Regions from separate parts of the Proteus sp. G2626 genome, predicted to be linked through region 4. Evidence: predicted binding sites of a transcription regulator. Region 4 holds the regulator's gene; each other region holds the start of a gene.
What was found. Region 4 encodes LexA, which represses DNA repair genes until DNA is damaged. Its sites were predicted from a motif close to TNCTGTATGTACATACAGNA; they were not measured.
Positions count from the first base shown of each region.

Region 1: the regulator LexA is predicted to act here: its motif matches at 1,796-1,815, upstream of GWJ05_RS06810 (DinI-like family protein).
Region 2: the regulator LexA is predicted to act here: its motif matches at 5,827-5,846, upstream of GWJ05_RS17435 (DNA translocase FtsK 4TM domain-containing protein).
Region 3: the regulator LexA is predicted to act here: its motif matches at 5,891-5,910, upstream of uvrB (excinuclease ABC subunit UvrB).

Region 1 covers NZ_JAABNH010000013.1:19,039-27,454, reverse strand. The annotation lists gene GWJ05_RS06825 (bactofilin family protein) at 178-693, shown strand; gene GWJ05_RS06820 (GNAT family N-acetyltransferase) at 776-1,321, shown strand; gene GWJ05_RS06815 (nitrous oxide-stimulated promoter family protein) at 1,311-1,661, opposite strand; gene GWJ05_RS06810 (DinI-like family protein) at 1,841-2,086, shown strand; gene GWJ05_RS06805 (YecH family metal-binding protein) at 2,219-2,458, opposite strand; gene GWJ05_RS06800 (DUF465 domain-containing protein) at 2,570-2,785, opposite strand; gene eco (serine protease inhibitor ecotin) at 3,051-3,530, shown strand; gene GWJ05_RS06790 (universal stress protein) at 3,609-4,046, opposite strand; gene GWJ05_RS06785 (cation diffusion facilitator family transporter) at 4,583-5,497, shown strand; gene ghrB (glyoxylate/hydroxypyruvate reductase GhrB) at 5,580-6,539, opposite strand; gene galE (UDP-glucose 4-epimerase GalE) at 7,107-8,123, shown strand; gene GWJ05_RS06770 (UDP-glucose--hexose-1-phosphate uridylyltransferase) at 8,169-8,416, shown strand, end outside.
Region 2 covers NZ_JAABNH010000029.1:252,167-260,582, reverse strand. The annotation lists gene GWJ05_RS17445 (replication-associated recombination protein A) at 1-1,319, opposite strand, end outside; gene lolA (outer membrane lipoprotein chaperone LolA) at 1,327-1,935, opposite strand; gene GWJ05_RS17435 (DNA translocase FtsK 4TM domain-containing protein) at 2,048-5,758, opposite strand; gene lrp (leucine-responsive transcriptional regulator Lrp) at 5,892-6,386, opposite strand; gene trxB (thioredoxin-disulfide reductase) at 6,931-7,890, shown strand; gene cydD (heme ABC transporter permease/ATP-binding protein CydD) at 8,031-8,416, shown strand, end outside.
Region 3 covers NZ_JAABNH010000029.1:144,913-153,328, forward strand. The annotation lists gene pgl (6-phosphogluconolactonase) at 1-417, shown strand, start outside; gene bioA (adenosylmethionine--8-amino-7-oxononanoate transaminase) at 478-1,752, opposite strand; gene bioB (biotin synthase BioB) at 1,856-2,893, shown strand; gene bioF (8-amino-7-oxononanoate synthase) at 2,893-4,056, shown strand; gene bioC (malonyl-ACP O-methyltransferase BioC) at 4,031-4,795, shown strand; gene bioD (dethiobiotin synthase) at 4,788-5,471, shown strand; gene uvrB (excinuclease ABC subunit UvrB) at 5,942-7,957, shown strand; gene GWJ05_RS16980 (DUF1266 domain-containing protein) at 8,144-8,416, shown strand, end outside.
Region 4 covers NZ_JAABNH010000007.1:398,854-407,269, forward strand. The annotation lists gene uvrA (excinuclease ABC subunit UvrA) at 1-1,249, opposite strand, end outside; gene ssb1 (single-stranded DNA-binding protein SSB1) at 1,502-2,029, shown strand; gene zur (zinc uptake transcriptional repressor Zur) at 2,305-2,835, shown strand; gene lexA (transcriptional repressor LexA) at 2,945-3,556, opposite strand; gene GWJ05_RS04255 (diacylglycerol kinase) at 3,684-4,055, opposite strand; gene plsB (glycerol-3-phosphate 1-O-acyltransferase PlsB) at 4,186-6,669, shown strand; gene ubiA (4-hydroxybenzoate octaprenyltransferase) at 6,772-7,626, opposite strand; gene ubiC (chorismate lyase) at 7,655-8,164, opposite strand; gene pgi (glucose-6-phosphate isomerase) at 8,386-8,416, opposite strand, start outside.

The sequences.
Region 1 (8,416 bases), on a different contig from region 4:
ATTATGGAGAATAAGCGAACACTGCGAAATATTATATTTAGCGGGATATGGATAATGTGGACTCTTGCATTAATAGCCTTTTGGCGCTCTAAGATGGCTGGCGAGTTTTTGATTATCCTTATCCTAATTTTTAGTATTATTATTTATTCTATGACGTTGAGGTTAAAGAAAGTTGCTATGTTTAGTCGTAAAACTGAAACACCAAAAACTGCAGAACCTGTTGCACCAGTAATAACAGAAGAGAAAAAACCGATGCCAGAGCAAAAGTTGTACACTATTATTGCGAAAGGAACGGTATTTCAAGGCGATATTAATGTTGAAGGTGACATCCAAATTTGGGGTAAAGTATCAGGAAATATTAATGTCAAAGATGGCGTTATCCGTGTTATGCATGCCGGGCAAGTAGAAGGTGAATTAACAGCGCCAGATATTATTATTGACGGTTTTGTAAAAGGCATTTGTGCAGCAAATAATCTAGATATATTAGAACACGGTGAGCTACGAGGTACTAGCCGTTGTGGAAGTATGTCTATTAAACGTGGCGGTATTTTCACTGGACAATCAGAGCAAGTTGAACATCAAGCTAAATCGGTGGCTCAACAACGCGTTGTTTCAATAAAAGAAAGCGCTAACACAAATAAAGATAAAGTAACTGCTCCAGTAGAAAATCTACAAAAAGAAAACAAAAAATAAAGTTATTATTTTTCTTTTTATTGTTCGTTTATTATTCTATTTTATCGTTATGGTTTTAGTTTTATATGAATAGAGAATAACGATGAATTTAGAGACTCCCAGACTACATCTAAGAGAATGGCGTGAAAGTGATAAAGCGCCATTTTTTTCTGAAATTAACTCTTCTCCTGAAGTAATGCGCTATTTCCCACGTATATTATCTCAATCAGAAAGTGATAATATGGTTGAGACTATCCGTGAAAAATTTATTCAGCAAAATGGTTGGGGAATGTGGGCTGTTGAATTAAAAGAGACACAAGAGTTTATTGGTTTTGTAGGACTAAATATTCCAATAGCATCTTTGCCTTTTAGCCCTTGTGTAGAAATAGGTTGGCGTCTTGCGAAAAAGTATTGGCGTAAGGGATATACCTATGAAGCTGCTTTAGCGGTATTTAAATTTGCGTTTGAGACGCTGAGATTAGAGGAGGTTGTTGCTTTTACCGCCGTTTTGAATCTCCCTTCTCAAGGAGTGATGCAAAAATTAGGTATGCATCAATCTGATAACTTCTTTCATCCTGAATTAGATCAAACCCACCCTTTAGCTGAACATGTTTTATATCGATTGAAAAAATCTGATTTCACTTTTTAGTTGAACGAATAGTGCGTTTTTTTTCAGGAAGTGGAGGCACAGGCTTTTTATCATCAATAAGATGACGTATTGCTAAAATTGGGTGATAAATTAACATCCTAGGGCCAGCCCAACGCATGATTTGTTTCATTGCTTCTCTTTTTATGGGTTGATAACAATGGATAGGGCACTGTTTACAGGCTGGTTTATCTTCACCATAACGACATTTATCTAATCGGTTATAGGCGTAATCGACTAATTTTTGATAGTAATCAGGAGTGGCCTCAGGGTGTGAATTGGCATAAAGAGAAACCATCTTTTGAATGGTTTTTTTCTCACGATATATTCTTTTACCTGACATATTCTTCTCTCTTAGCAATAAGTTGCATTTATTATACATCTTACCATTAAGCTGATAGAGACGCTAAAATATTATTTAATGCGTGATCATAAAAAATTTTGTCAAAAAGCCTTTTCTTTTTTCTTAGAATATAATACTGTATTTATATACAGTCTATTTGCCTTTAAATGGTGAAACCAATGCGTGTGGAAATTTTATTTAATAAACAATCTAAGATAACTGACTCATTATTTCCGCTCTTAGAACACGAACTGAGAAAAAAGATCATTCCAGAATATCCAGATATGCAGTTTCGTATTGCCTTTAGTAGCATGAACTCAATTCAAGTCACAGGCATAAAAGATGAAACTAAGCATGAACATATTATGGAACTTATTCAAAGTGTTTGGGAAGATGATGGTTGGTTGCAAACAGACGATGAATAAAGTGCAGCAAAAATTTAGTAAATAAAGTAATTACGATTGTCAGAATGAATTGGCTTTTTACTTGTTTATATAAAAAGCCAATGACATAGAAAAGGAAATCACTGGCAATCGGGTTTTAAAACTGTATATCTATCAATGATGACAAATCTTATTTTCACTCGTTGTAAATCCACCCTCTGCTGGAATAAATTTACCTTTCCTTTCTAAGAAATCAACTAATTCAGTCGCTGTCATATTTTCAGCTGAGCACGTATGAAAACGTGAGTCATTGCCGAATTGTTTATGGATAGCATCAATTAGCGATGTTTTAGTAAATGCAGTCTCTGAAGAAAGGATCATTTGTAAAACTTCATGACCATGTATTGATGACATATTGAGTACCCTAAAAAATAAAAGATACATTAATTATGCATCTTTATGAGAGGGTATCTTTGTTTTTAATCATAAAAAGCGATGACATTATATCATCGCTTAAAAAGAGCCTTATTTTTCACTTCGCTGAAGTATTTTTTGCATTTCATCTTTAAGGTGAAGCTTTTCTTTTTTTAGTTTGGCAACTTCGTCGTTATAGCCAGCTCCGTTTGGACCTTCTAGTTTAGCAATTTCTTGATCGAGTCGATGATGTTTATCGTAGAGAGCTTCAAAGCGGGGATCACTATTTCTTAATTGAGAAACAAGGGATTGTTGATCTGAGAACATATAACCTCCTATGAAAAGAAATTGGGTCTCTATTTCAGTATAATCATAGATTGGTTATCTGCATGGTAGAGCATCACAAATTTACATTTCATGAAAAAACGTGATTTTTCTTTTTAAAACATTCAGAATTATCCACTCATAGTATTATTTACTAAGATGTTAGCATTCAAACACTAAAAATATTAGTATTCGGATAACGAGTAATATAAAACATCTGAATAATTTTGTTAACGGCGAAGTGTTCGCTGTAAATATGGAGAGAGTGATGAACAAAGTAATATTATCTTTAGTAGCCGCAATGTCTTTATCTGCGTGTGCACAAGCTACCGACAGTTTAGATAAAGTTGCACCTTATCCTAAGGCTCAAGAAAATCAAGTTCGTCATGTTATCGAGTTAGAGAAAAAAGATAATGAAAGCAATTATCAAGTTGAGCTAATTGTTGGTAAAGAGCAAAAAGTAGATTGTAACCATCAGTGGTTTGGTGCTGAGCTTGATGAAAAGAATTTAGAAGGTTGGGGCTATAGTTATTATGTTGTGGGAGATTTAAATGGCCCAATGTCTACCATGATGGGATGTCCAGATAATACGAAAAAAGAGGCTTTTGTACAGGCTAATTTAGGTTCTGATGCCTTTATTCGTTATAACAGCAAATTACCTATAGTCGTTTATGCGCCGAAAGATGTTGATGTGAAATACCGTGTTTGGTCTGCTGCTGATACTATTCAAAATTCAGTTAAAAAATAACGGTCTGTATATTTAGGTCATTAAAAAGCCCTTTGTTGTTAAGACTAAGGGCTTTGTTGTTATTTAAGCTAATAAAGATTAACGGATAACTAAAACTGACATTTTTGCATGGCGCACAATAGATGACGCAGTTGAGCCCAATAAGTAAGAGGAAACATTAGGTCGATGCGAAGCAATAGCGATTAAATCAGCATCAATGTGACGGGCATATTCTAAAATTTCATCTTTTGCATTACCGACACCCACATTACATACAATTTGTTCATCTGGAATTTTTGCATCTTTAATCATTTCTTGTAGTGCTACAAAAGCAAGGCGAGTGCGTTCAGATGAATCTTTGAATTTTTCAGGAATAGCCGCAAACTCAATACCAAAGAAAAGTTCAGCGTTAGGGATAACGGTGAGGAAGTGGATCTCTGGTTTACCCACCTTTGCAATTTGTTCAATGTGAGCGATCAGTTCCTGAGAAAGTTCATCTTCTAAAATATCAATGGGAACTAGGATTTTCTTATACATTACAAACCTCACTTAGCGTTAGTTTAAAATATTTACTATTATCGCTTAATCGTAAAAAATAGCTGTGATCTGTGTTCTAAATAAGAGTGAGAATGATTATTTACTACTTTATATTCTTAATCATTAAAAAGTAAGAACAGGATGAAATAATATTAATAATATAATTAAAATAAGTTATACACTTTAACTCACTGACAGAAAAGAAATTAATAATACCGTATTAAAAAAATAAGATCCTTCTTTCTTATTAAAGATAGAAAATGCATAAAAGAATGATTATCAATTATATTATTGTTCTGTATCTATAAGATTTTATTGATAAAAATAAGAGACATAAAGAGTAAAATATGGCATATTGATAGGCAATGACATCTCAATATGATGTCTGGACAGCAATCTTAGTCCCTAAACTGGATTGTTATTCAGAGTCGTTCTTTATCCTCACCAATGAGTTATGGAACCTGAAATAACCTGTGGAACTCTATTTATCTATTATAAATAGAGTAGGCTATTTAAAACCAAATAAGATTATTATTATGACACATAATCACATTGATGATATTGAGTTGGAGCAGGCTGATAATATACAGTCTGAAAAATTCAAAGCAGCTAAAAAAAGCACGTTAGTAAGTGTTTTTGTTAATATCGTTTTATCTATTTGGCAAATTACCGTGGGCTTTTTTTCACACTCACAAGGTTTAATTGCTGATGGTATTCACTCACTTTCTGATCTTATTGCTGACTTTGTTGTTTTAATTGCCAATAAAGGCAGTCAGAAACAACCTGATGCCGATCACCCCTATGGTCATTTTCGTTATGAAAATGCGGCTTCGCTTATTCTTGGGACTATTTTATTAATTGTTGGTTTAGGTATGGTGGTTTCTGCAATCCATAAAATTTTAGATCCATCAACTATTCCTGAAGTTCATCGTGTCGCATTGTATGTCGCTTTATTAGCCTTAGCTACCAAAGAAGGGCTATTTCGTTATATGCTGAGTGTCGCGAAAAAAGTGGATTCGAATATGTTAGCCGCGAATGCTTGGCATGCGCGCTCGGATGCTGCCTCTTCACTGGTTGTTGCGATTGGTATTATTGGTAGCCTTGCCGGATTTAAATTCTTTGACCCTCTTGCTGCGCTAATCGTAGGTTTATTTGTAGGGCGTATGGGATGGCGTTTTACTTATCAAGCATTGCAAGATTTAATGGATAGAGGAGCGGATGAAGAAACACTGGAAGAAATTAAACAGATTCTTATTTCAACACCAGGTGTGCAAGGCGTGCATGATTTAAAAACGCGTCGTTCAGGGGATTACTTATTGGTTGATGTGCACCTTGAAATAAAAGGTGAACTCACTGTTAGTGAAAGTCATGACATTGTAGTCAGTGCTCGTAATAATGTTTTACAAAATAAACAGATATTAAGTGTGATGGCACATGTCGATCCAGCTTAAATGAATTTGAGAATACAATAAAAAAGGTAATGATAGATTTTCATTACCTTTTTTTGTACTTCAAAAAGAACAGCTTATTACTTTAGAAATTAACGCAGTTTACTTTTACGTTATCACACAGTGCTGCGATCAGATTATCTACCGCACATTCAGCCATAGCGTAGCGAGTCTCTTTTGTTGCAGAACCAATATGTGGAACGGCAACCACATTTTTCATAGCCAATAAAGGTGACGATGAAGATAGAGGCTCTGTTTCAAAAACGTCAAGCCCAGCGCCTGCAATCTCTTTTTGTTCTAATGCATTAATTAATGCAATTTCGTCAACGACAGCGCCTCTGCCGGCATTAATTAAATAAGCATCGGATTTCATCATTGATAATTGATTTTGACTGATTAAATGATGTGTTTCAGGTGTTAATGGTAAGGTGATACACACAAAATCAGATTGCTGTAGTAATGTATCTAAATCGCAATATTGGGCATCAAAACGATCATTAATATCAGTATATTCTGTCCGTGAGTGATAAAGAATATTCATGTTAAAACCGAAGTGTGCGCGCTGTGCTAATGCGTTACCAATTCGCCCCATTCCAATAATACCCATGGTTTTGTGATGAACATCAATACCGTACCAGTCTGGTGTGATACTTTTAATCCATAAACCTTTTTTAATATTATCTGCGAGTTCAGGGATACGTCTTGAGACTGCGAGCACTAATGCCATCATGGTGTCGGCAACGGTATCTGTTAAAACTGTCGGTGTGTGCATTAACTTAATATTGCGCGCGGTTAATGCGTTAACATCAACATTGTCATAGCCAACCGAAACCGTTGAAACAACTTTTAAATGAGGGGCATGGTCTATAAAGTTTTTATCAATATTGCCACCAGCACCGAGTAATCCAGAAGCATTGGAAAGTGCTGAACGGAAATCATTAGAGTCTAAAGAGAGTCTGTTAAATTGTTTGATGTCAGCAAAGTTAGAGAGTTTTTTATACAGTTTTTCGGGAAGATCTTGGTAGAGCAAGACAATCGGTTTCATAATGTTCTCCATACTCGTCATATTTCAAACCTCCGCCTTGTTGACTGCGTTCACTCGCACCAGTCACATATTCATGTGTGCTTCTAGTGACTCATTCACTTGTCGCCTAGCTGTGACTTGAATTATTTAGAGTACATATTCATGGTGTTTATTAATAGTACTTATTATATGTAATTGTTGATTATTTTTTCCTAGAATTATTTAGAGGAGAGTGTTCTTCCTCCGCTTAAACATATTAGTGGCGACCCTAATAAGGTATGATAAAACGTATTGAATGTCAGTTTTATCATGCAATTAACGGATTAATTTGAATGTAATCGTTTACTTTGAATGGGTGTTGTTTTTTGTCGTAACGAGGTGGAATGTATTACGCATTTTATTAACTTGCTGTAATACAGTTCTAAACTAAGATTTTTATAAAATATAAGTGTGTGCGAAAAGAGTGTAAACGTTTACACTAAATGTCGGTTTGATCACGAAATCATTTTGTTGATCTTGTTAAACTCTGTGTCAGTGAACAGAAACCGTCTTGCGCTTTTCCTTTGGATTGAATCAAAAGAGGTGAATGTGGAAATTTTAGTGACAGGTGGTATGGGATATATCGGTAGTCATACGTGCGTACAAATGATTGATGCTGGTATGACCCCGATTATTTTAGATAATCTTAGCAATGCGAATGAAGAAGTACTTAACCGTGTTGAGGCATTAACCGGTAAACGTCCACTGTTCTATAACGGTGATATTCGTGATGATCAATTATTAGCATCAATTTTTGCTAAACATACTATTCAATCTGTTATTCATTTTGCGGGATTGAAAGCAGTCGGTGAATCTGTTCAAAAGCCGATTGAATATTATGACAACAATGTTAATGGCACATTGGTGTTAGTCCGTTGCATGCGAGATGCAGGTGTAAAAAGTCTTATTTTTAGCTCGTCAGCAACGGTTTATGGCGATCCGCAATCTGTACCTATTACAGAAGATTCACCTGTTGGTGGCACAACCAATCCTTATGGTACTAGTAAATATATGGTTGAGCGCATTTTATCTGACTTATATGTTGCTGATGAAAGCTGGTCTATCAGTTTACTACGTTACTTTAATCCTGTTGGTGCCCATCCATCAGGCACAATGGGAGAAGATCCTAAAGGTATTCCTAACAATTTAACGCCATATATTTCTCAAGTCGCTATTGGCCGTCGTGAACACGTTGCTGTGTTTGGTAATGACTACCCAACAAAAGACGGTACAGGTGTTCGTGATTATATTCATGTTATGGATCTGGCTGATGGCCACATCGCAGCATTAAATGTATTAGGCAAAAAAGCGGGTCTACATATTTATAATTTAGGAACGGGTAATGGTACGAGTGTGATTGAAATGATTGAAGCATTTCGTAAAGCCAGTGGTAAACCTATCCCTTATCAATTACAAGCTCGTCGCCCTGGTGATATTGCTGAATGTTGGTCAAGCCCCGCAAAAGCAGAGAAAGATTTGCACTGGAAAGCAATTCGTTCAATTGATGATATGGCCGCTGATGCTTGGCGTTGGCAGTTACAAAACCCAAATGGTTATCTGAAATAAAGTTTAAAGTATTCAGATAATCTTGAATAAATAAGAGAGAAGGTTATGTCAAAACTGATTTTTGATCCTGTTGAACATCCTCATCGTCGCTATAATCCGCTCACTGGTCAGTGGATTTTGGTTTCACCTCATAGAGCGAAACGACCTTGGAATGGTAAAGATGAAAAACCTCAGCTTGCGACTCTTCCCTCTTATGATCCGCATTGTTATTTGTGCCCAAACAATACGCGTGTTTCTGGTGATCAAAACCCAGATTACACCGGAACGTATGTCTTTAATAACGATCACTCTGC
Region 2 (8,416 bases), on a different contig from region 4:
TTTTGATCTTGTTGAGAAAGCCAGTCTAATTTCTCTGCAACCTTGATCTCTAACCCTCTTTTTACTGGGTAATAATACTGCGTATTGGCCATTTCTTTAGGGAAATAAACCTCTCCTGCTGCATAAGCATTAGGCTCATCGTGAGCATAACGATACTCAGCGCCAAGCCCCATTTCTTTCATGAGTTTTGTCGGCGCATTACGCAAATGTTCAGGCACATCATAATCAGGTTTACTTTTGGCATCGGCAATAGCTGCTTTAAATGCCGTGTAAACCGCATTACTTTTTGGGGCGCAAGATAAATATACGATAGCTTGAGCAATCGCACGTTCGCCTTCCGCGGGCCCAACACGTGTAAAACAATCCCATGCTGCAATAGCGACTTGCATCGCGCGAGGATCAGCATTCCCCACATCTTCAGATGCTATTGCCAATAAGCGACGAGCAACATACAGGGGATCCCCCCCCGCAGTAATGATCCTTGCATACCAATAAAGCGCAGCATCAGGTGCTGAACCTCTTACTGATTTATGTAACGCAGAGATAAGATCGTAAAAGCGATCACCTTTATTATCAAAACGTGCACTACGTTCACCACTAATTTCTGCCAATAATGCGGGTGTCAATGTGCGTTTTCCTTGGCTATCCACTTCGGCAATATCCGCCATCATTTCAAGCAAATTTAACGAACGACGCGCATCACCATTCACAAGCTGTGCAATCATTTTGCGTGTATCATCTGGTAAGATAATATTACGCCCACCTAAACCTCGTTCTGGATCATCCAGCGCTTGTTGTAGCACTTGCTCTATATCCGTTTCGGTTAACGAACGTAATAGATAAACTCTTGCTCTAGAGAGCAACGCCGAATTTAATTCAAAAGAAGGATTTTCTGTTGTTGCACCAATAAAAGTGATCGTGCCATCTTCAATGTGAGGCAAAAAGGCATCTTGTTGGCTTTTATTAAAACGGTGAACTTCATCAACAAACAAAATTGTTCTACGCCCTGCATTGCGGTTTTGGCGCGCAATTTCAATAGACTCTCTGATTTCTTTAATACCCGATGTTACCGCAGATAATCGCTCTATATCAGCTTGTGCATAGCGACCAATTATCTCAGCAAGGGTTGTTTTCCCCGTGCCTGGTGGCCCCCATAAAATCATGGAATGCAATTGTCCCGCCTTAATAGCTCGAGGTAATGGTTTACCTTCCGCAAGTAAATGCGTTTGTCCGATATATTGTTCCAATGTTTCAGGTCGCATTCTTGCGGCAAGAGGTTGGAATTCATTGCGTGAAAAATCGAGTGATAAATTACTCAAAGTATCCTCACTGACGTTGGTCATCCAAAGTCACACCCGCTGGTGGTGTAAAGCGAAAAGCAGAAGCATCAATAGGGGCAACAGTTTGAGCTGTAAGTTGATAATTACTCACCTGACCATCTTGTTCTGTCGCAGCAAATTGTTGGATTTGCCCATTAGGTAACACGGTGATCGTAAAATGTTTTAAATTATTTTCTGTTTTTGGTGTTAGCTCAAAACGATCACCCGTTTGTTTTACTTCATAATTTTGCCACTCTTTACTGTCATTACGCGCAATCAACATAAAAGGCGTATTGGTTGTCGCACTTTCAAGCCAAGTTGCCGTGACTTGTTCCACAAAAGGGTTATAAAACCATAATGTTTTACCATCAGAAATCAAAGTGCTCTCATCAGGCGCTGTCATTTGCCAATTAAACAAATCAGGACGTTGTACCTTTAAATTACCTTCCCCTTTTTGAATAAGGGCCCCTTCATTGCTAGTGACAGTTTGGCTAAAGTTAGCTTGAAAACTATTTACTTTATTTAATCGTTGTTGCAGATCTTGACGCGCATCAGCCCAAGCGACTTGGCTACTTATTAAGGTCATCGCACACACTGCAAATAATACTTTTTTCATTCTACAAGCCTCGGCATGAGATTACGCCGACATAGTGTCGGCGTATAAATTTTAATGATATTGTGCAGGTTATCATGCTATCTCATTAGCTGATAACTGAGTTTTCAAGATATTACATATCAGAAGGCGGTGGTGAAAGTACATCACGTGTATTGTTGTGATTTGGCGTACTGACAATACCTTGCATCTCCATTTGCTCTACAATTCTTGCGGCACGGTTATAGCCAATTCTAAATTGACGTTGTACACCAGAAATAGAAACACGTTGTTTTTCAACCACAAATTCTACGGCTTGGTCAAATAATGGATCAAGTTCTTCACCATCATCGTATCCACCACCATTACCACTTTCGCCTTCTTCACCACACTTAGTAATAGCTTCAATATATTGCGGACGACCTCGTGCCTTCCAGTCACTTGCGACAGCATGTACCTCATCATCACTGACAAAAGCACCATGTACACGCTCTGGCGGATAACCATTAGGTGCATATAACATATCACCCATACCCAGTAAGGATTCTGCACCACCTTGATCTAAGATGGTTCGTGAATCAATTTTACTCGAAACAGTAAATGCAATACGGCTAGGGATATTAGCTTTAATCAGGCCTGTAATAATATCAACAGAAGGTCGTTGTGTTGCAAGCACAAGATGAATACCCGCCGCACGCGCTTTTTGCGCTAAGCGTGCAATCAATTCTTCCACTTTTTTACCTGCGGTCATCATTAAATCAGCAAACTCATCAACCACAACCACGATATAGGGCTCTTTTTCTAACATAGGCATTTCTGTTGCCATGCTGTCTGTTGGTTTCCAGAATGGATCTGGAATTGGGCGACCCATCGCTTCAGCTTCTTTAATTTTTTCGTTATAGCCCGCAAGATTACGTACACCTAATCGCGACATCAGTTTATAACGGCGCTCCATTTCTGCCACACTCCAACGTAATGCATTGGCAGCATCTTTCATATCGGTAACGACTTCCGTAAGAAGATGAGGAATACCTTCATAGACAGAAAGTTCAAGCATTTTTGGATCTATCATAATAAAGCGAACATCTTCTGGTTTAGCTTTATAAAGAATGCTGATGATCATTGCATTCACACCGACAGATTTACCTGAACCTGTTGTACCCGCCACCAATAGATGTGGCATTTTTGCAAGATTTGCAACAACAGGTTGCCCACCAATATCTTTACCCAGAACAACGGTTAAAGGTGAACGACTTTCGCGGAAAGCATCATTATCTAATAGCTCACGCATATACACGGTTTGACGTTTCTTATTCGGTAATTCCAGCCCTACATAAGGTTTTCCTGGAATAACTTCGACAATACGTACCGCAATGGCAGATAATGAACGTGCCAAGTCGCGTGATAAATTTGAAATACGTGCGGCTTTTACGCCCGGCGCAAGTTCAAGCTCAAATCGCGTGATAACAGGTCCTGGTGATATGCCCACGACCTTCGCTTTAACACGATAATCATTAAGACGTGCTTCAATTAATTTACCGATACGCTCAAGCTCAAACATATCAACGGGTTCTTCTTCTACTGGCGGTGTTGTTAACAGATCCAGAGAAGGCATTGGCGTAGTTGGTTTTTGCAACGGCCTATCATTACGCATCAAAAATGGATGAATTAAAGATTCTTGCTGTTGCTGTTGCTGTTGCTGTTGCTGTTGCTGTTGCTGTTGCTGTTGCTGTTGCTGTGCAAAATGCTGAGCCATATTTGGCTGTGGTTCAATACGTGATTCCGATGCAGTTTGAGATGTAGCAGGTGGCGTAACAGGTTCAGAAACAATCGGCGTAAATACCGGCTCTATCGGTTCTTCATCCAATAAATCATCAATAGGCGAGAAAGCCTCTAATGCGGTGAGTTCTCTTTCTAACTCAATTTTTGGAGTGTACTCTTCCTCTTCATCATCGCGAGGTGAGATTTGTAAAAACGCATTACTGGTTGAATATTCTACTTTTTTCTCTATTGTTTGCGTCGGTTGTGCTGATTGTGAAGCAAACGAATGTTGAATATGAGGTTGATAACCTGTTGTTGTTTGCAATGAAGGTGCTTGTGAGGATAGTTGAGGTAACACCTCTTCTTCATCGTCATCTAATGAAATATCATCACCATAACGCGCCTGCAATTGTTGTTTAAATTGCGCAGCTAGCTGTTGTTGTTCATGAAGTGCATTCTCATCTACATCATTGTGATTATCTTCTGTTGAAGAGAATGTATTTGCAGTAACAGTAGGTTCATCCTGATAATTATCTTTTTGAGGATTCAAGGAAGAAAACGATGTTTCAATATTCGGCTCATAATAAGATGCAGATTGCTCAATAACTTCATCTGCTTCATCGCCATAGCGTTCACGCTGCTGTTCAAGAAATTGTTGGCGCAATTGTTGTTCAAAATTCGCTTGTTCTTGGATATCAGCTAACTCATCTTCAGGCTCTGTTTGAACCGCTTCTTCGCGACGACGTAGCTCGGCTTCGCGTTGCGAAGGAATATGAATGCCATAAAGCTCACGACGAGTAGGTAAACGTACTGGGTTTGGTCGAGGTAGTTCAGGCCCTAATCCTTGTTTAACTTGCGCGCCATGACTCACCAAAGCACTGGTTGCTACTCCTGCAGTCACGGCCATTTCAGGTGTTAAGGTATCTTCGCTATTTGGTGCTAACGAAAATGTTGGTTCAGCACGCCCAACTGGCATAAAGCTATCTGCCTCTGCAGGTTGATCATTTTCAACTAATGGTGTTACAGAAGGAGTGTTCTCTTCTGGTATTGAGTAAACAGAATGTTGAGGCGCACTGACATCTGGCTGAATATCTTTTTTAAGGAAGGCTTCCGGTATATCAAAACGGTAATGTTCAGGTACTTCTTCTGTTACTGTTATTTCAGGTGTTTGTTCTGCAATAGCCCCTGATACAGCAGGCGCAACTTGTGTTAATGATTGTGCATGATTGTCTGTATCATTTGTTGCACTGAAAGAAGGTAGCTCGTCTTCGTGTTCCGTTTTAGGTTGTGATGACTCAATATCTTGCTGACGAGCAAGTTCAAGCGCTGAAGGTGCGGAAAATAAGACGTCATCACTCTCTTCTGTTTTCAGTTCTGATGGTTGTTTTTCTGTTTGATTTACACGTTCAGTTACATCATCAACAAAATCCTGAGTACTATCATCATCTTCTTCGTATTCAGCTTCGTGTTGGCCTCGATTAGTAATAAAACCCACTGTACCAAGGATTACGGCACCAATCTTTTCAGTGATAGTTAACCACGACCAACCAGTAAATAGTGTAAAACCAATCGCCCAGACAGATAGTAGTGCAAGCGTTGCGCCTAATACATTAAACCAAGGTAATAAGGCCTTACTGAATAAACTACCAATAACACCGCCCGAGCTGAAATTATAGATATCATCAAAATTAAGATCAGCTAATGCACAAGAGGTAAAAACCAGAGCCAAGGCGCCAATCGTGCGAAGTGCGAGGGAAAAAAAGTCAGTATATTCACGATTTTTTTGGTAGCGTAGCGAATTCCAGCAACCAAAAACAACCACAACAGGAATTGCATAGGCAAGCAAGCCAAATGCTGAAAATAGGATATCAGCTAACCATGCTCCGATGCTGCCACCTAAATTTTGAATAGGATCATTCCATGTGGTTTGTGACCAGCTAGGATCAGAAGGATGAAAGCTAAGTAAAGAAACCATCAAAAAGACAGCACCAATCCCGATTAAAATGAGAATAGCTTCCCAAACACGACGACGGTTACTTATCTTTGTTAAACGAACATTTTTGTCTTCTGTATATTCCTGGCTCAAAGAGGGCTCTCCAGGTTTAATTTAGGGTTAAATTAAAACGGAACAACGCTGAGTTATCCCAGCGTTGAAACTGTATGCATAAACAGGAGTGTACCTAATTTTTTCCTGTTTTGCACCAACCTATTAAGTTGGCTTAGCGAGTTTTGATTACAAGGCGGTTACTTTGTTTAACTTCTTCCATAACCACGTAAGTACGTGTGTCATTAACACCAGGAAGACGTAACAGGGTTTCACCCAGTAATTTACGGTAAGCGGACATATCAGGTACACGAGTTTTCAACAGATAGTCAAAATCACCAGAAACTAAATGACATTCTTGGATTTCTTCAAGCTTTTGAACAGCCATATTAAATTGTTCAAAAACATCTGGTGCGCCACGATTTAGTGTGATTTCCACAAATACCAGTAATGATGCATCGAGGTAATGAGGGTTTAACAGCGCAGTATAACCAGAAATAAATCCTTGGCGCTCTAAACGACGTACGCGCTCTAAACAAGGCGTTGGTGATAAACCAACACGTTTAGATAACTCAACGTTTGAAATACGACCATCTTTTTGAAGCTCATTTAGAATATTCCGGTCTATTCTATCAAGATCTTTACCCGGACGTTTTTTATTATCAATCATCTCTATACTCTCTTTCTCTTTTTCTCTTACTTTATTTTCCTAGACCCATACCTGTACACCTTCAGCATCAATGTCGAAACTTCGGTATCAAATGGTCAGAGCAAACTATCAATTTATTTTCTTTTAATGCCAGATAAAACATCTATTTTATCTAAATACTCATTAGCAAATATCGCCAAGTAACTATCCTTTACCCTGTCTGCCGAAAAAATTGTACCTATAACATCCAAGGATAATTATCTTTAACAATCATGTTTTCGCAAATGTACAGCGGATTGTCAAAGCAAATGAGTAAAAATCAGAACAAGGCGCTATGTTATTCTCTATATACGCAAGATAGTCATCAATTGTAAAGCAAAATGTTTCAGGTTAATTCGATGATGTTAGCCCAATATAACTCTATAATTATTAAACTATATTAGTATTAACTATTGCTAAAATAGCTAAAATATTATGTCTATTTCTCGTCATTGGCTTTTTTTAACGTCTTATTTCTCCTACAATCCTTCAATTCGCATCACGCCTAATCAGAGATGAGGTATACATGAGCACCATCAAACATAGCAAACTTATTATTTTAGGTTCAGGCCCTGCGGGTTACACCGCTGCCGTTTATGCGGCAAGAGCAAACTTAGAACCAGTACTGATTACGGGTGTTGAAAAAGGCGGTCAGCTGACAACAACAACAGAAGTCGAAAACTGGCCCGGTGACCCAGAAGGGCTAACAGGCCCAGGCTTAATGGACCGCATGTTTCAGCACGCTGAAAAATTTAATACAGAGATTATCTCTGACCATATTAATAAAGTCGATCTGAAAAACCGTCCTTTTCGTCTATTTGGTGATGAACAAGAATATACCTGCGATGCATTAATTATCGCTACAGGCGCTTCTGCGCGTTATATCGGCTTACCTTCTGAAGAATCCTTTAAAGGCCGTGGTGTCTCTGCTTGTGCAACCTGTGACGGTTTCTTTTATCGTAACCAAAAAGTCGCCGTAGTCGGTGGAGGTAATACTGCAGTAGAAGAAGCGCTCTATTTAGCCAATATTGCCTCTGAAGTTCACCTGATCCACCGCCGTGATTCATTCCGTTCTGAAAAAATCTTAATTAATCGTTTAATGGACAAAGTTAACAGTGGCAATATTATTTTGCATACTGATCGTACCTTAGACGAAGTTCTTGGCGACGATATGGGTGTGACCAAAGTTCGTTTAAAAGATACAAAAAGCGATAAAACCGAAGAATTAGATGTAATGGGTGTTTTTATTGCCATTGGACATAGCCCAAATACCGCTATTTTTGATGGACAATTAGAATTAGATAATGGTTATATCAAAGTGCAATCAGGCACACAAGGTAATGCAACTCAAACCTCAATTGAAGGTGTTTTTGCTGCAGGTGACGTAATGGATCATATTTATCGTCAAGCAATTACCTCTGCCGGAACAGGTTGTATGGCAGCGTTAGATGCAGAACGCTACTTAGACGCACAAAAATCCAACTAAAATCATCACTTCCTTTCAAGGCGCTATTTCAGTAGCGCCTTTTACCATGTAACATACTAGCCTGGTTGCCAAAGCGTATAATTACTTACCTTGGCCTTTCTGATACTTTGTATCTCACCTGCAGATTTGAATCTTTTCTTATGGATAAAACTAAACAAAATGAAATGGTTCGATGGCTGAAACAGCAGAGTGCTCCAGCCCGTCGATGGCTACGGCTATCAATGATTTTAGGTGTCGTAAGCGGTTTATTAATTATTGCTCAAGCATGGTTATTAGCGGTTTTACTTCAAGCATTTATCATGGATAGTATTAACCGTGATACGCATATACCTACTTTCCTCACTCTTATTGGCATTTTTATCTTACGTGCAGCAGTCATGGCAATACGAGAGCGTGTTGGTTATCGCTGTGGTATGGCTGTTAGGCAACAAATTCGTAAAATTGTCCTTGATAGACTTGAAGAATTAGGCCCTGTTTGGGTTAAAGGCAAACCCGCTGGAAGCTGGGCAACTATTATTCTAGAACA
Region 3 (8,416 bases), on a different contig from region 4:
TGCCTTAATGAATTAGATGCGACAATCAATGTTTATTGTCGTATGGGGGATTTATATCGTTTAATGCAAACGGTTGATATTGTGCCTGAAACCTTTAACAGTACTCGTTGGGCATCAGATATTCATATCACACCTGATGGTCGTTTTCTTTATGCCAGCGAACGCTCTGAAAGCTTTATCTGTGCGATGGCAATCTCTGAGGCTGGTGATTATCTACAACCTGTAGGACATTACCCAACACAGGCACAGCCTCGTGGCTTTAATCTTGATAATACAGGCAATTACCTGATTTCTTGTGGTCAAAAATCAGATTTTGCTTCTGTTTCTCGTATTGATAAACACACGGGTGCATTAACTGAATTAGCGTGTTACCCAGTAGGTAAAGGTGCAATGTGGGTTACCGTTGTGACGAAATAAAAATCACTGAAAACCTCTAGCAAAACATTACCTTGCTAGAGGTTTATTTTGATGAAAGATTTATGAGATATTAACCACTTTCTCAATAGCTTGAGTGAGTTTAGTTAGGCTTGCTGGTGGTATAATAAATGGTGGCATAATATAAATAAGCTTGCCAAAAGGCCTGATCCAAACCCCTTCCTCTACAAAGATTTTTTGTAATTTTGCCATATTAACGGGCTCGTTCATTTCGACCACGCCAATCGCACCTAAAACCCGCACATCTTTGACACATTTAGCCTGTTTTAACGGTAATAGCTCGCGTTTTAGTTGTTTTTCAATTTCTGCAACTTGGTTTATCCAATCGCCATTTGCTAATAGAGATAAACTGACATCAGCAACAGCACAAGCCAAAGGATTTCCCATATAAGTAGGGCCATGCATAAAGCAACCCGCATCACCTTGACTGATGGTTTCGGCAATATGACGCGTGGTTAAAGTTGCTGATAAGGTCATGTAACCCCCCGTTAATGCTTTACCTACACACATAATATCAGGAGAAATTCCAGCGTGTTCACAGGCAAAAAGTTTACCTGTTCGGCCAAAACCCGTAGCTATTTCATCGGCAATGAGTAATACATCAAATTCGTCACACAGGGCTCTTGCGCATTTTAAATATTCAGGATGGTAAATCCGCATACCCCCCGCGCCTTGAACAATGGGTTCAAGCATAACGGCGGCAATTTCTTGATGATGTTGCTCTAGTGTTGAGCGTAATGAGTTGATATCAGCTGGATCCCACTCTTCATAAAAGCCTGTTTTGGGTGCATCTACAAAGAGATGATTAGGCAAGTAACCTTTGTAAAGACTGTGCATGGAGTTATCCGGATCACATACTGACATCGCGCCAAAGGTATCACCATGATATCCCTGTTTTAACGCCACAATACGTTGACGTTTTTCACCTTTAGCTTGCCAATATTGCAAGGCCATTTTCAGTGCGACTTCAACGGACACCGAACCTGAATCCGCTAAGAATATGCATTCAAGAGGCTCTGGTGTTATCGCCAATAATTTACGACAAAGTGATACTGCTGGGGGATGAGTAATGCCACCAAACATAACATGAGACATATTGTTTAGTTGCGTGGTAACCGCATGATTAAGCTCTGGATGATTATATCCATGAATTGTGGCCCACCATGAAGACATTCCATCTATCAATGTTCTGCCATTAGCTAAGACTAATTCAACGCCTTTAGCACTAACAATAGGATAAGCAGGTAACGGATGACTCATCGAGGTGTATGGGTGCCAAATGTGGCGTAAATCGAAAGCGATATCTTCAGGTGTCATTTTATTTTTCACTCAATCATGTAAACCAAGGGTGATCAATTTTAGTTGACATGATAACCCTATTATTTAAACTGGCAATCACTTTTAAACAGGAGATTGTATTGTGAGCACACTAAAACGCTGGACATTAAAAGAAGCCAGAGCATTGTTTGATATGCCATTTTTAGATTTGGTTTTTCAAGCACAACAAGTGCATCGTCAACATTTTGACCCTTCACAAATTCAAGTCAGTACGTTGCTTTCTATCAAAACAGGGGCTTGCCCTGAAGATTGTAAATACTGTGCTCAAAGTGCGCGCTATAAAACAGGATTAGAAAAAGAGCGCCTAATGGAAGTGCAACAAGTGATTGAATCGGCAAAAAAAGCAAAAGCGGCGGGTTCAACCCGTTTTTGTATGGGGGCCGCTTGGAAAAATCCGCATGAACGTGATATGCCTTACCTTGAGCAAATGGTAAAAGAAGTGAAAGCACTGGGTATGGAAACCTGCATGACTCTGGGTAAATTAGATGATTCACAAGCTAATCGATTAGCCGATGCGGGGCTGGATTTTTATAACCATAACCTTGATACCTCCCCTGAATTTTACGGCAGTATCGTGACAACGCGAACGTATCAAGATCGTTTAGATACACTTGATAAAGTTCGCAATGCAGGCATTAAGGTATGCTCTGGTGGAATTTTAGGGTTAGGTGAGGAAGTGAAAGATCGCGCGGCAATGTTGGTGCAATTAGCCAATTTGCCACAACCTCCAGAAAGTGTGCCGATTAATATGTTAGCCAAAATCAAAGGTACGCCATTAGCTGATAATGAAGATGTCGATCCTTTTGATTTTATTCGTACAATCGCCGTTGCTCGTATCATGATGCCACGCTCTTATGTACGCCTTTCTGCCGGTCGTGAGCAAATGAGTGAACAAACACAAGCATTCTGCTTTATGGCTGGGGCGAACTCTATTTTCTATGGTTGCAAATTATTAACAACAACCAATCCGACCGAAGATAAAGATCACCAATTATTCCGTAAATTAGGCTTAAATCCTGAACGATTAGCAGTATCTATGGGCGACAATCAGCAAGAAGATGCTTTGATGCAAGCTGTTGCCAATAAAGACACTGAACAATTTTATAACGCGGCACTGTAATGAGTTGGCAAACCTATTTAGATAAACAACTTAATGGGCGTAGAAATACGCCATTATGGCGAAAACGCAAAGTGATCAAACAGGCTACGGGGCGCTTTTTGATCACAATATCAGGTGAAAAGTACCTTAATTTTTCAGGCAATGATTATTTAGGTATCAGTCAACATACGGATGTCATTAAAGCATGGCAACAAGGTGCTGATAAGTACGGTGTAGGTAGCGGTGGATCAGGTCATATCACCGGATTTACACAAGCTCATGCGCAATTAGAGCAACATCTCGCAGGTTGGCTGGGTTACGATAATGCACTGCTATTTTCATCTGGTTATAGTGCTAACCAAGGCGTGATTTCGGCATTACTTGAAAAAGGCGATGCCATTATTGCAGATAAACTTTGCCATGCTTCGTTAATGGAAGCCGCCGTATTATCACCAGCCACATTATGGCGTTTTTTACACAATTCTCCTGACTCTTTATCTCAACGACTTAATAAAACGTTGGCTAGTAAAACCTTAGTGGTTACCGAAGGGGTATTTAGCATGGATGGAGATCAAGCGCCATTAACAGAAATGGCAACAATAAGCCGACAACATGATGCATGGCTAATGGTCGATGATGCGCACGGTATTGGTGTTTTAGGTAAAGAAGGTCGAGGTAGTTGTGATGAAGCGGGTATCAAACCTGAGCTATTAGTGGTGACTTTTGGTAAGGCTTTTGGTGTCAGTGGGGCGGCAGTGCTTTGTAACCAGTCGACAGCGGAATTTTTTGAACAATATGCTCGTCATCTTATTTACAGTACCTCAATGCCACCAGCACAAGCTATCGCTTTAAATACTACTCTAAATGTCATTAAGCGAGCGGATAATGAGCGAGAATATCTACAGCAATTAATTAATACCTTTCGCCAAGGTGTTGTTTCGCTTCCTATTAAATTATTACCTTCACAAACGGCTATTCAGCCAGTAATTATTGGTGATGAGCAATTATGCCAAACACTTTCAGATTATCTGCAATCTAAAGGGCTTTGGGTAAAAGCCATCTTTCCACCTACAGTTCCACCTCATAGTGCACGTTTACGAATAACGTTAACCACTCGCCATCACCTTTCAGATATTAAGCTGTTAATCGAGACGCTTCATGCATTCTTTAGTCAAAACAGATAAACAACGTATAGCTCAAACATTTGGTAAAGCGGCGATTCATTATGATAATCACGCTAATATTCAGCGCTACAGTGGCAATAAATTAATGGATTTAGCACGTTATGATAGTGGCAATATTGTCTTAGATGCAGGATGCGGAACCGGGTATTTTAGCCAAAAATGGAAACAACGCGGGCGCTTTGTTATTGCACTCGATTTATCACATACGATGCTACAAGTAGCAAAACAACAACGACGGGCAGATGGTTATCTACAAAGTGATATAGAACACTGTGCGATTGTGCCACAAAGTATGGATATCGTATTTAGTAATTTAGCGATGCAATGGTGTGATGATTTATCCGTTGCAATTAACTCACTCATGAAAGTGGTAAATAAAAAAGGCGCGCTTTATTTTTCAACACTCGCTACATTGACTTTGCAAGAAGTCAGAAATGCTTGGCAATCTCTTGATAACCATCCGCATGTTAATCCTTTTTTATCTCTTCAAGATATTGAGAAAGCGTGTTGTGGTTTTCATTGTCAATTTTCTACTGAAACAATCACCGAACACTATGATTCATTACATGCGTTGTTTGCTTCTTTAAAGGGCGTTGGTGCCAATTTTGTGCAAGGTGATAGACAAAAAGGGTTAATGACTCGACAAAAATTTCGTGCACTAGAAAAGGTGTGGAAAACAGATTCAGGTAAATATTTACTTACCTATCAAATTGTTATAGGAAAAATATCACATGGCTAAAATAGTGTTCTTAACAGGTACAGATACAGAAGTGGGTAAAACCGTTGTGAGTAGTGCACTATTGCAATGTGCTACAGAGCAAGGATATCAAACCGTAGGCTATAAACCTGTTGCTTCAGGAAGTGAGTGGCTAAAGGAAGGTTTGCGTAATTCGGATGCATTAACACTGCAAAAATTCAGTACAGTAAAATTGGATTATCACCGTGTTAATCCTTACTGTTTTGAAATACCTACATCGCCTCATATTGTCAGCGGCGAAATGAATCAGCCTATTGATTTTAATGTAATGTCAGAAGGTTTATCTTACTTAAAACAGCAAGCAGATTGGGTTTTAGTCGAAGGGGCTGGTGGATGGTTTACGCCATTGTCGGAAAACCAATTTTTCTCTGATTGGGTTATTAGTGAACAGCTTCCCGTTATTTTAACGGTAGGGATTAAATTGGGTTGTATTAATCATGCGTTATTAACGCAACAAGCAATTATTCAGTCTGGTTTAACATTTGCGGGTTGGATTGCTAATGAAGTTGAGCCAGCAGGGCGATATCAGAAGGAATATCTGGCAACATTAAAAAAACATATTAAAGCTCCGTTCTTAGGCAAGATACCCTATTTAAATGAAACAAAAGAGCATAATTTTAGGCCTTATCTTGATCTTTCTTGTTTAAAACTAGGTTGATAAGCTTCTCTCTGGTAAATAATAAAAGTCTATTTTTTAAGCCAATAAAAAAATAAAAAAAATAAATTTTGTCCTTTTTAAGGAATATTTTAAGGCAAAAAAAAAGACGTAACTTACCGAGAGATAACAATTTTGTGTAGTTATCCACTATTCCTGTGGATAACCTTGTGTATTACCATTATAAAAATACTCTGAATAGAGAGAATACAAGGCATTGCTAAAGATTGGTGTTATTCTCAACTTTTATTTTTAATTCTTACATATCAATTAATTAAATAAAATCAATAGAGCGAGTGATGTCTGCGCGTCTCTTTGAATAATTCACAAAATAGGGGGTTGCTTTTTAAATTTTTTCCAGTTTCAAAACTGGGGATAACTGATGCTAATTATTCATACAATTTTTAGTAGATAGAGATTGAAGCTGGATTTTTATCCAGTATCATAAGGAGTGTCAGCGAGGAGAAGAAAATATGAGCAAAGTTTTTAAACTGCATTCTGAATTTAAGCCTGGAGGCGATCAACCTACAGCTATTGCTTCACTTTGTGAAGGATTAGACGATGGGCTTGCGCATCAAACTCTTTTAGGGGTAACAGGTTCAGGTAAAACTTTTACTATTGCTAATGTAATTGCCAATTTAAATCGACCCACGATGGTGCTTGCTCCAAATAAAACCTTAGCAGCACAGCTTTACAGTGAAATGAAAGAATTTTTTCCTGAAAATGCAGTGGAATACTTTGTTTCTTATTACGATTATTATCAGCCTGAAGCGTATGTGCCAAGTTCTGATACTTTTATTGAGAAAGATGCTTCAGTTAACGAACATATCGAACAAATGCGTCTGTCTGCGACAAAAGCTTTATTAGAGCGTAAAGATGTCATTGTCGTGTCGTCTGTTTCTGCGATTTATGGTTTGGGTGATCCTGATAGCTATTTAAAAATGATGCTTCACCTAACAAATGGCATGATAATCGATCAACGTGCAATTTTGCGCCGTCTTGCTGATCTACAATATACCCGTAATGATCAAGCCTTTCAGCGCGGGACATTTCGTGTCCGTGGTGAGGTTATTGATATCTTCCCTGCTGAATCTGATGATTACGCTTTACGTGTTGAATTATTTGATGAAGAAGTCGAGCGCCTGTCTTTATTTGACCCTTTAACAGGGCAAATCCATTATAATGTGCCTCGTTTTACGGTTTATCCCAAAACACACTATGTCACACCACGTGAGCGCATTCTTGAAGCGATGGAAGAAATTAAAAAAGAACTTGCAGAGAGACGCAAAGTACTTTTAGCGAATGATAAACTCGTTGAAGAACAACGTGTGACACAGCGTACCCAGTTTGATCTCGAAATGATGAATGAGCTGGGATATTGCTCTGGTATCGAAAACTATTCGCGTTATCTATCAGGTAGAGGCCCGGGCGAGCCACCACCAACCCTGTTTGATTACCTCCCTGCTGACGGTTTGTTAGTAATTGATGAATCACACGTTACTATTCCACAAATTGGTGGAATGTACAAAGGTGACCGTTCTCGTAAAGAAACCTTGGTTGAATATGGTTTCCGTTTGCCTTCAGCGCTTGATAACCGTCCATTACGTTTTGAAGAATTTGAAGCATTAGCACCACAAACAATTTATGTTTCAGCAACACCGGGTAAATATGAGCTTGAAAAATCAGGTGATGAAATTGTTGAACAAGTTGTAAGACCAACAGGCTTACTTGATCCGATTGTTGAAGTGCGACCGGTTGCTACACAAGTTGATGATTTACTCTCTGAAATTCGTATTCGTGCTGCAAAAAATGAACGTGTATTGGTTACCACATTAACAAAACGGATGGCGGAAGATCTAACAGAATATCTAGAAGAGCATGGTGAGCGAGTTCGTTATTTACACTCTGATATTGATACTGTTGAACGTGTCGAAATTATTCGTGATTTACGCCTAGGTGAGTTTGATGTATTAGTGGGTATCAACTTACTTCGAGAAGGCTTGGATATGCCAGAGGTCTCTTTGGTGGCGATTTTAGATGCTGATAAAGAGGGCTTCTTACGTTCAGAACGTTCATTAATTCAGACTATCGGTCGTGCGGCTCGTAACCTTGAAGGTAAAGCGATTTTATATGGCGATAGAATTACGGACTCCATGGCGAAAGCAATTGGTGAAACCGAACGTCGTCGAGAGAAACAGCAACAATTTAACCTTGAACACGGTATTGTGCCTAAAGGATTAAATAAAAAAGTGGGCGATATTCTTAAGATTGGTCAGCCTACCCAAGGACGTAATAAAAATAAAAAAGGGCATAAAGCAACAGATATTCATGATAATTACCCGTTGTTATCGACTGCTGAACTAGAAAAAGAGATCCAACGTTTAGAAGCCGAAATGTATCAACATGCCAAAGATCTTGAATTTGAACAAGCAGCAAGCACTCGTGATAAGTTGCAAGCGTTGCGCGCTCAATTTATTGCGAACTCTTAATCACTAAATTTAAATCAGAACAATGAAGGGATAACTGCATATTTACCTCGGATTATCCCTTTTCCCTTTTTATCTTTCACTTTTTCCCTAGTTTTATATTCCCTTAATGGCGTTCAACTGTTTAAATATCACCACAAACAAAGCGTCAATTATTTACAAAGATAAAAAAGACATTAAGGACAGTGAATGAGTGGTTATGTTTATGCAGGGTTTCCTAGCTCTGCAGGGGTCATTATTGGTGTTATTCTTCTTATTTTGCTTTTTAAATGGTTACGCAAATTTGCTGTACAAGATAGTGAATTATCAAAACCATTAACAGCAGGGCAGGAGCCCATTTTATCTGAAGCAAAAAATACGCCATCAGATCAGTTATTGCCTCATGAATGGGGATTGTATGTAGCAGCGCCTTATGCCGTAATGAATGAGTGGGCATATAATGAATATAATCCAGGAAAAGAT
Region 4 (8,416 bases):
CACGGCGTAAACGTGTACCACCACAAGAAGCACAAGAGCGATTACTAATATACTTAGAAAGCTCTTCACGCACTGCGCTTGATTCTGTCTCGCGATAACGGCGTTCCATATTATTTAATACACCTTCAAAAGGATGATGACGAACAACAACATCACCTCTATCGTTAGTGTATTTAAACTCAATATTCTCTTTACCAGACCCCGACAAAATTATTTTTTGAATATTATCAGACAAAGAATCAAAGGGCGCTTCAACATCAAAATGATAATGTTCACCTAATGAGCGCAACATTTGGAAATAGTAGAAATTACGGCGATCCCACCCTTTTATTGCACCGCCAGCAAGAGAGATCTCACGATTTTGGATCACTAAATCAGGATCAAAAAATTGCTGAACGCCTAAACCATCACAAGTAGGACAAGCCCCGGCCGGGTTATTAAAAGAGAATAAACGAGGTTCTAATTCGCTCATACTGTAACCACAAACAGGACAGGCAAAATTGGCAGAAAAAATAATATCTTCTGCATTGTTATCATCCATATCAGAGATAACCGCTGTACCGCCTGAAAGCGCTAATGCAGTTTCAAAAGATTCCGCTAAACGTTGAGCAAGATCATCACGCACTTTAAAGCGGTCAATCACCACTTCAATGGTATGTTTTTTCTGTAATTCTAAGGTCGGCGGATCAGAAAGATCACACACTTCACCATCAATACGAGCACGAATATAGCCTTGAGCTGAAAGATTATTCAGTAACTTAATGTGTTCACCTTTACGCTCTCTCACCACGGGTGCTAACAGCATTAAGCGCTTACCTTCAGGCTGCCCAAGAACATTATCGACCATTTGGCTGACCGTTTGTGCCGCTAATGGAATATCATGATCAGGACAACGAGGCTCACCAACACGTGCAAATAAAAGACGTAGGTAATCATGTATTTCAGTAATCGTTCCCACTGTTGAACGTGGGTTATGTGACGTAGATTTCTGTTCAATCGAAATAGCGGGAGACAAACCTTCAATGTGATCAACATCAGGTTTTTCCATTAACGAAAGAAACTGACGAGCATAAGCAGAAAGCGATTCAACATAACGTCGTTGCCCTTCCGCATAAAGCGTATCAAAGGCTAAAGAGGATTTACCTGAGCCAGAAAGTCCCGTAATAACAATAAGTTTATCGCGGGGAATGACCAAATTGATATTTTTTAGATTATGGGTGCGAGCGCCCCGTACTTCGATTTTATCCATGAATATATCCCGGATTGAGAGAGTCGCCGAAAAAGAAATAATCGGATAATTATGACACAAAGTTAACTGAATGGATATACAGTATATATAGTGAAATTGAATGATGATGTAAATCCGTCATTATGAGACAGAAAAATGTCGACAATGTTCACAATTGAGAAATTCATTACTCGTCATATTCAAATTTTAGCGTACGTGATAAACTTATTCGCTTATGATTTCAAAAAATTTACTTTCGCAGGAGTACCTCACATGGCGAGCAGAGGCGTAAACAAAGTTATTCTTATCGGTAATTTAGGGCAGGATCCGGAAATCCGTTATATGCCAAGTGGTGGTGCAGTTGCTAACCTAACACTGGCAACATCAGAAAGCTGGCGCGATAAACAAACCGGTGAAATGAAAGAAAAAACCGAGTGGCACCGTGTGGTAATTTTCGGAAAATTAGCGGAAATTGCAGGCGAATATCTGCGTAAAGGTTCACAAGTGTATATCGAAGGTCAATTACAAACACGTAAATGGCAAGATCAAAGCGGCCAAGACAGATATAGCACTGAAGTTGTCGTTAACATCGGCGGCACAATGCAGATGTTAGGTGGCCGTGGTGGTCAAGATAATGCACCTTCACAAGGTGGTCAAGGCGGTTGGGGTCAACCACAACAGCCACAAGCATCACAACAATTTAGCGGTGGCGCACAATCTCGCCCAGCACAACAACCCGCAGCAACGCCAGCGCCAAGCAATGAACCACCAATGGATTTTGATGACGATATTCCGTTCTAAGATTGCTTAATCTTAAAACCTTTAAAAAATTAACCCAGCTTAGGCTGGGTTTTTTGTTGCTTATCGTCACTACATATCATCCTCTAAAATAGCGTTACAAGATGAAAATTTTTCAATTCAGATACAAAACATCGTTGTTTCCATCAGCATCTTCTTTTAAAAGAAAATTAAGAGCCGAGGTTATTTTCACAAAACCCCACTTTACACAAAGGTTTGCTCTTGAAAAATATGATAGGATTTGGATCATTAACAACGTCTGAGAGCATCTGATCCCCATGAATGAAGAGAAATTGCTCGCTCAGGCAGAAAAGCTCTGCCAGAAACGAGGTGTTCGCCTGACTTCACAACGTCTGGCAGTATTGCGTCTGATAATGCAGCAACCTTCTGCTATCAGCGCATACGACTTATTGGATTTATTACGCCAAGTTGAACCACAAGCAAAGCCACCCACGGTATATCGCGGGCTAGAATTTTTACTTGAGCAAGGATTTATCCATAAAATAGAATCCACCAACAGTTATGTGCTTTGTCATCATTTTGATGATGTTGAACATACGTCAGTAATGCTAATTTGTGACCGTTGTTTATCTGTCACTGAAAAGAACAGCCATAAAATTGAAGATGCGATTTCATTACTGGCAAAAGAGAGTGGATTTCATCTGCGCCACAGCGTAATAGAAATTCATGGGTTATGTTCACAGTGCCATGAAGCACAAGAGTGTACACACCCTGAAGGTTGTCATCATGATCACAGTATGGATGATAATCTAAAGCAGAAAAAAACCGGCGACTATAAGCCTCGTTGATTGCATTACTGCTAGAAATTCTACAAATGAAAAATGCAGATGATTTTGTGGTTTTACCCATCATCTGCATCTTTATAAAATAAGTTGTGTTGACTTATTTTGGTACAAATTACAACCATTCACCGTTACGAATAACCCCTACTGCTAAACCTTCAACAGTAAAGTTTTGCTCGCGTAAATCGACGATAATAGGTGAAAATTCTGGATTTTCTGCATGAAGCTCAATTTTATTACCGCTTTTCTTAAAGCGTTTTACGGTCACTTCATCTTCAATACGTGCCACAATCACTTGCCCGTTATGAACATCTTGCGTTTTATGTACAGCAAGTAAATCGCCATCCATAATACCGATATCTTTCATCGACATACCATTAACGCGCAATAAAAAATCTGCGCTTGGTTTAAATAGCATTGGATCAACTTGATAATGGCTTTCAATATGTTCTTGCGCTAACAATGGTTCACCAGCAGCGACTCGCCCAATTAATGGCAATCCTTCTGGCTCTTCTTCCATTAGCAAACGGATACCTCTAGATGCACCAGAGATAATTTCTATCACACCTTTACGAGCAAGCGCCTTTAAGTGCTCTTCTGCCGCATTTGGTGAGCGAAACCCAAGTTGGGAAGCTATTTCAGCCCGTGTTGGTGGCATACCCGTTTGCGAAATGTGATCACGAACCAAATCGTAAACCTGCTGCTGCCTTGCAGTTAATGCTTTCATTCCGCCCCCTGTTTGTTTATACAGTCAGACTGTGAGTATATACAGGTATATGACGATTTGAAACCTTAAATGAATATAAAATACGCATCTTTGGATTATTCTTCGACAAAAATAGAATTTTTTAACTTTATGCGAAGAAATGTCCCCAAAGAATGGTTACCCAAATAAATAATCCCAATATAATAGCAATAAGAACGGCGGCAGAACCCATATCTTTTGCACGTCCTGATAATTCGTGGTATTCAGATCCAATTCGATCGACAACTGCTTCTATGGCACTATTTACCAGTTCCAAAATTACAACCAATACAACGGAACCAACGAGTAAAATGCGCTCTAGACCACTGACATCAATGAAAAATGAAAGGATAATTGCAACCAAGGTCACAATGACTTCTTGTCTAAAAGCGGCTTCATTTATCCAAGCAGCACGAATGCCTTTGCATGAATAGCCACCAGCTTTGATGATTCGGGTAAGACCTTTATTTTGATTAGTCATAATAAACTCTATCGAAAACAAACGATTATTTTGCCACTTTTCTCTATTAATATTGTCACAGCACCACAGATCTACGAAAGACTTTCTGTTATGCTTTCGAAGTATTGCTAATAAGAGGCTACAACTATTTATGTCAGCTTGGCGTAAACTATATTATAACACATTGAATTTACCACTAAAATTACTGGTAAAAAGTAAACGAGTTCCGACTGATCCTATCACTGAATTAGGGTTGGATTCGTCGCGATCTTTTCTTTATGTGCTGCCTTATCATTCAAAGGCAGACTTACTAACATTAAGACAGCAATGTTTATCTTTAGGATTACCTGATCCACTGAAACCCATTGAGATAAGTGGAACGAAGCTCCCTGCGTATGTCTTTATTGATGACGGCCCAAGAGTATTCCGTTACTACTCACCTGATCCTCGTAAAGATTCCGTGAAAACATTCCACGCTTATCTTGATGCACATCGTAATAATCCGCATCTTGATATCGAAATGTTGCCTGTTTCTGTAATGTTTGGTCGCTCGCCTGGCCGTGAAGGCCACAATGGCGTCCCGCATTTACGTGTGCTTAACGGTATCCAAAAATTTATCGCGATCCTTTGGCTGGGGCGTGACAGTTTTGTTCGTTTTTCACCCACTGTATCAATGCGTGAAATGGCGAACGAACACGGAACTGACACCAGTATAGCGCGAAAGCTTGCCCGCGTTGCGCGTATTCATTTTTCTCGCCAGCGTTTAGCGGCCGTTGGTCCGAAATTACCAGCACGCCAAGATCTCTTCAATAAATTGCTTTCATCAAAAGCCATTGAAAAAGCCATTGAAGATGAATCAAAAGCGAAAAAAATCTCTCTCGATAAAGCACGTAAAAATGCCACTGATATCATGGAAGAAATTGCTGCTAACTTCTCGTATGAAGCAGTGCGTATTAGTGATCGCGTACTAAGTTGGACATGGAATAAGCTCTATCAAGGTATCAACGTTTATAATGCCGAACGCGTACGCAAACTCGCACAAGATGGACATGAGATTGTTTATGTACCTTGTCACCGTAGCCACATGGACTACTTACTGCTTTCTTATGTGCTTTATCATCAAGGCTTGGTTCCCCCACATATCGCAGCGGGTATTAACCTTAATTTCTGGCCAGCAGGCCCGATATTCCGCCGTTTAGGGGCTTTCTTTATACGAAGAACCTTTAAAGGTAATAAGCTGTACTCCACTATTTTCCGTGAATATTTAGGTGAGCTATTTACACGTGGCTACTCTATTGAATATTTTGTTGAGGGTGGACGTTCGCGTACAGGTCGATTGTTAGATCCTAAAACAGGAACACTTTCAATGACAGTACAAGCAATGTTACGTGGTGAAACTCGCCCAATCTCTGTTGTACCAATTTACATTGGATATGAACACGTTATGGAAGTGGCGACGTATGCCAAAGAGTTACGTGGTGCAACAAAAGAGAAAGAAGGCTTTATGCAGATGATAAGAGGATTACGTAAATTACGTAACCTTGGTCAAGGCTACGTTAACTTTGGTGAGCCTATCTCTGTTGCACAATACCTAAATCAGGCGGTTCCACAGTGGCGTGATGATATTGATCCCATTGAGCCTCAGCGCCCAAGCTGGTTAAACCCAGCAGTAAGCGCACTGGCTGACAATATTATGGTTCATATCAATAATGCAGCCTCAATTAATGCGATTAACTTGGTATCAACGGCACTGTTAGCATCACGTCAGCGAGCACTTACAAGAGAACAGCTGTTAGAGCAAGTCAATTGTTATCTGCAATTATTACGCAATGTACCTTATTCTGCAGACATGATTGTGTCTAATAAAAGCGCCGAGGCGTTATTAGAACACGCTCTGCAATCAGATAAATTCCAAGTCGAAAAAGACAGTCTGGGTGATATTGTGGTACTTCCTCGTGAAAGTGCGGTATTAATGACGTATTACCGTAATAACACGATCCACTTAATGGTCACACCATCATTAATTGCCAGTATCATCTTGCATCATGAAAAAATTCATCGTGATGATTTAATGAAACAGGTTGAATTAATCTTCCCTCTGATTAAAGCAGAATTGTTTATTCGCTATGAGAAAGAAGAATTGCCTGAAGTCATTAATACCTTGATTGCAGAATTGTGTCGCCAGCGTCTAATTTTTTGTGATAGTGATGGTTTACTACGTATTAATCCAGCACGTATTCGCCCATTGCAACTTTTAGCAGCCAGCGTCAGAGAAACATTACAACGTTATGGCATTACACTATCTTTACTCAATTTTGCCCCAGAAATTAGTCGGGCATTACTGGAAAAAGAGAGTCGTATCCTAGCGCAACGTCTTTCTGTCTTGCATGGTATCAACGCACCTGAATTCTTTGATAAAGCGGTTTTCTCCACCTTAGTTTCAACACTGCGTGAAGAAGGCTATCTCAATGATAACGAAGATATTCTAAAAGCAGATGCATCTGCTCTTTACCAAGTGATTGCTAAATTGATGTCACCAGAGATCCGCTTAACTATTGAGAGTGTTGGTGTCACTGAAGATAACAATTCAGCACAGATAATTGATGAAAAAAGTGAACCTAAAGCTAATAAATAATCAGTCATAACGTTATGACTTGTTATAGAAAAGGGATAAGCTCATTGCTTATCCCTTTTTGTTTTGACTTAATCGTAGAGAATAGTTTAGCGCTTACTTATCTTAAAAATAACTAAATAAAATACCTGCAAATAAAACGAAACCAACATAGTTATTATTCATAAAAGCTTGGAAGCACGGCGCTCTTTCACGCTCTGCTATAAGCTTTTGTTGATAAATAAACAAGGCAGTCACTAATAATAGCGACCAATAGTAAATACCCTTTAAATTCAATAAGATACCGATAAAAACTAATAATGCCAACATCACAAGCTGTAAAATACCGATAATAATCTTGTCATAACGACCAAATAAAATGGCAGTAGATTTAACACCAATTTTTATATCATCATTACGATCAACCATTGCATATTGCGTATCGTAAACTACAGACCAAACAATGTTGACCAAAAATAATAACCAACATACTAATGGTAAGCTTTCAGAAACAGCCGCAAACCCCATAGGAATTGACCAACCAAAAGCCATACCTAAAATCAGTTGAGGCAGATTGCTAAATCGTTTAACGAAAGGATAAAACCAGGCGAGCGCAAGCCCTGCAACAGAGAGCCAAATGGTCATCGTATTGAGTGTTAGGACTAATCCAAAAGATAAGAGAACCAAAACAATAAATAAAATTTTGCTCTCTTTTTCTGTCACAGCCCCACTAGGTAATGGTCGATTTTTAGTTCGTTCAACACTGCCATCAATTTTTCGGTCAGCAAAGTCGTTTATTACACACCCAGCAGCACGCATAGAGAACACGCCAATAGTAAAAACAATCAGGATATGCCAATCAGGAAAGCCTTTAGCAGCAATCCATAAAGCCCAATAAGTTGGCCAAAGTAATAATAGCGCTCCGATAGGTTTATCTATACGCATTAAACGGCTATATGCTTGCCATTTACTTTGCGTCATACTTCCCTCCAATTTTAGCTCCCCCTAATTACTTCTCATACACTGGTGATGCAGGTAGAAATACCTCAGTTAATAATAAAGGTTTATCTGAAAGCTGGAAACGAGAACGGCGTAACCAATACCCGTTTTGTTGCCCGATATGAATAAAATCGCGACTTAAGGTTGTTTCCTGAAACAAATAACGCCCAAGTGGAACAGTTCTGAGATTGACCAGTTTTCTATCTTCGCCTGTCAGGGTCTCTTCGGGTACTAACGTCCGCCCTAATAACCAAGGAATATCGTCACCACACAATACCACTTCTCTTAACCAATAACGCTGACTTTTGGGTAGACAGGTTTTTTCATCAGCAGACTCAATAAAGTCAATAAATCCTTCTTGATAAGGCATTACAGTGACTTTTTGGCAATATTGCTCAAATCGCCGTGTCATTGAGCCTAATTCCATTAACCAGCTTAATGTACTTTCATTAATACTTTCATGTTCCTCACTGGGCAACCAATGGATAGGAGCAGGTGTAATTATTGATTTTCTGAACATTATTTCATCATCGCGCGTCGATGATCCTAGCTTGTGTGAATCATGATCCATAAGGATATCATGATGTGACTAAGGGAAGTTAAAAGCTGATAACATTTCGCATAAATAATCTAAAAAAGCGTTAAAAGAAAATCAAACTGAGCACTCACTGATCAAAAAAACAAAGGAGGTCATAAAACCTCCTTTGTATCTAACCAACTACTTATATTCAATTTATTCGATTAACGCCAAGCTTTGTAACGATTAATTAGG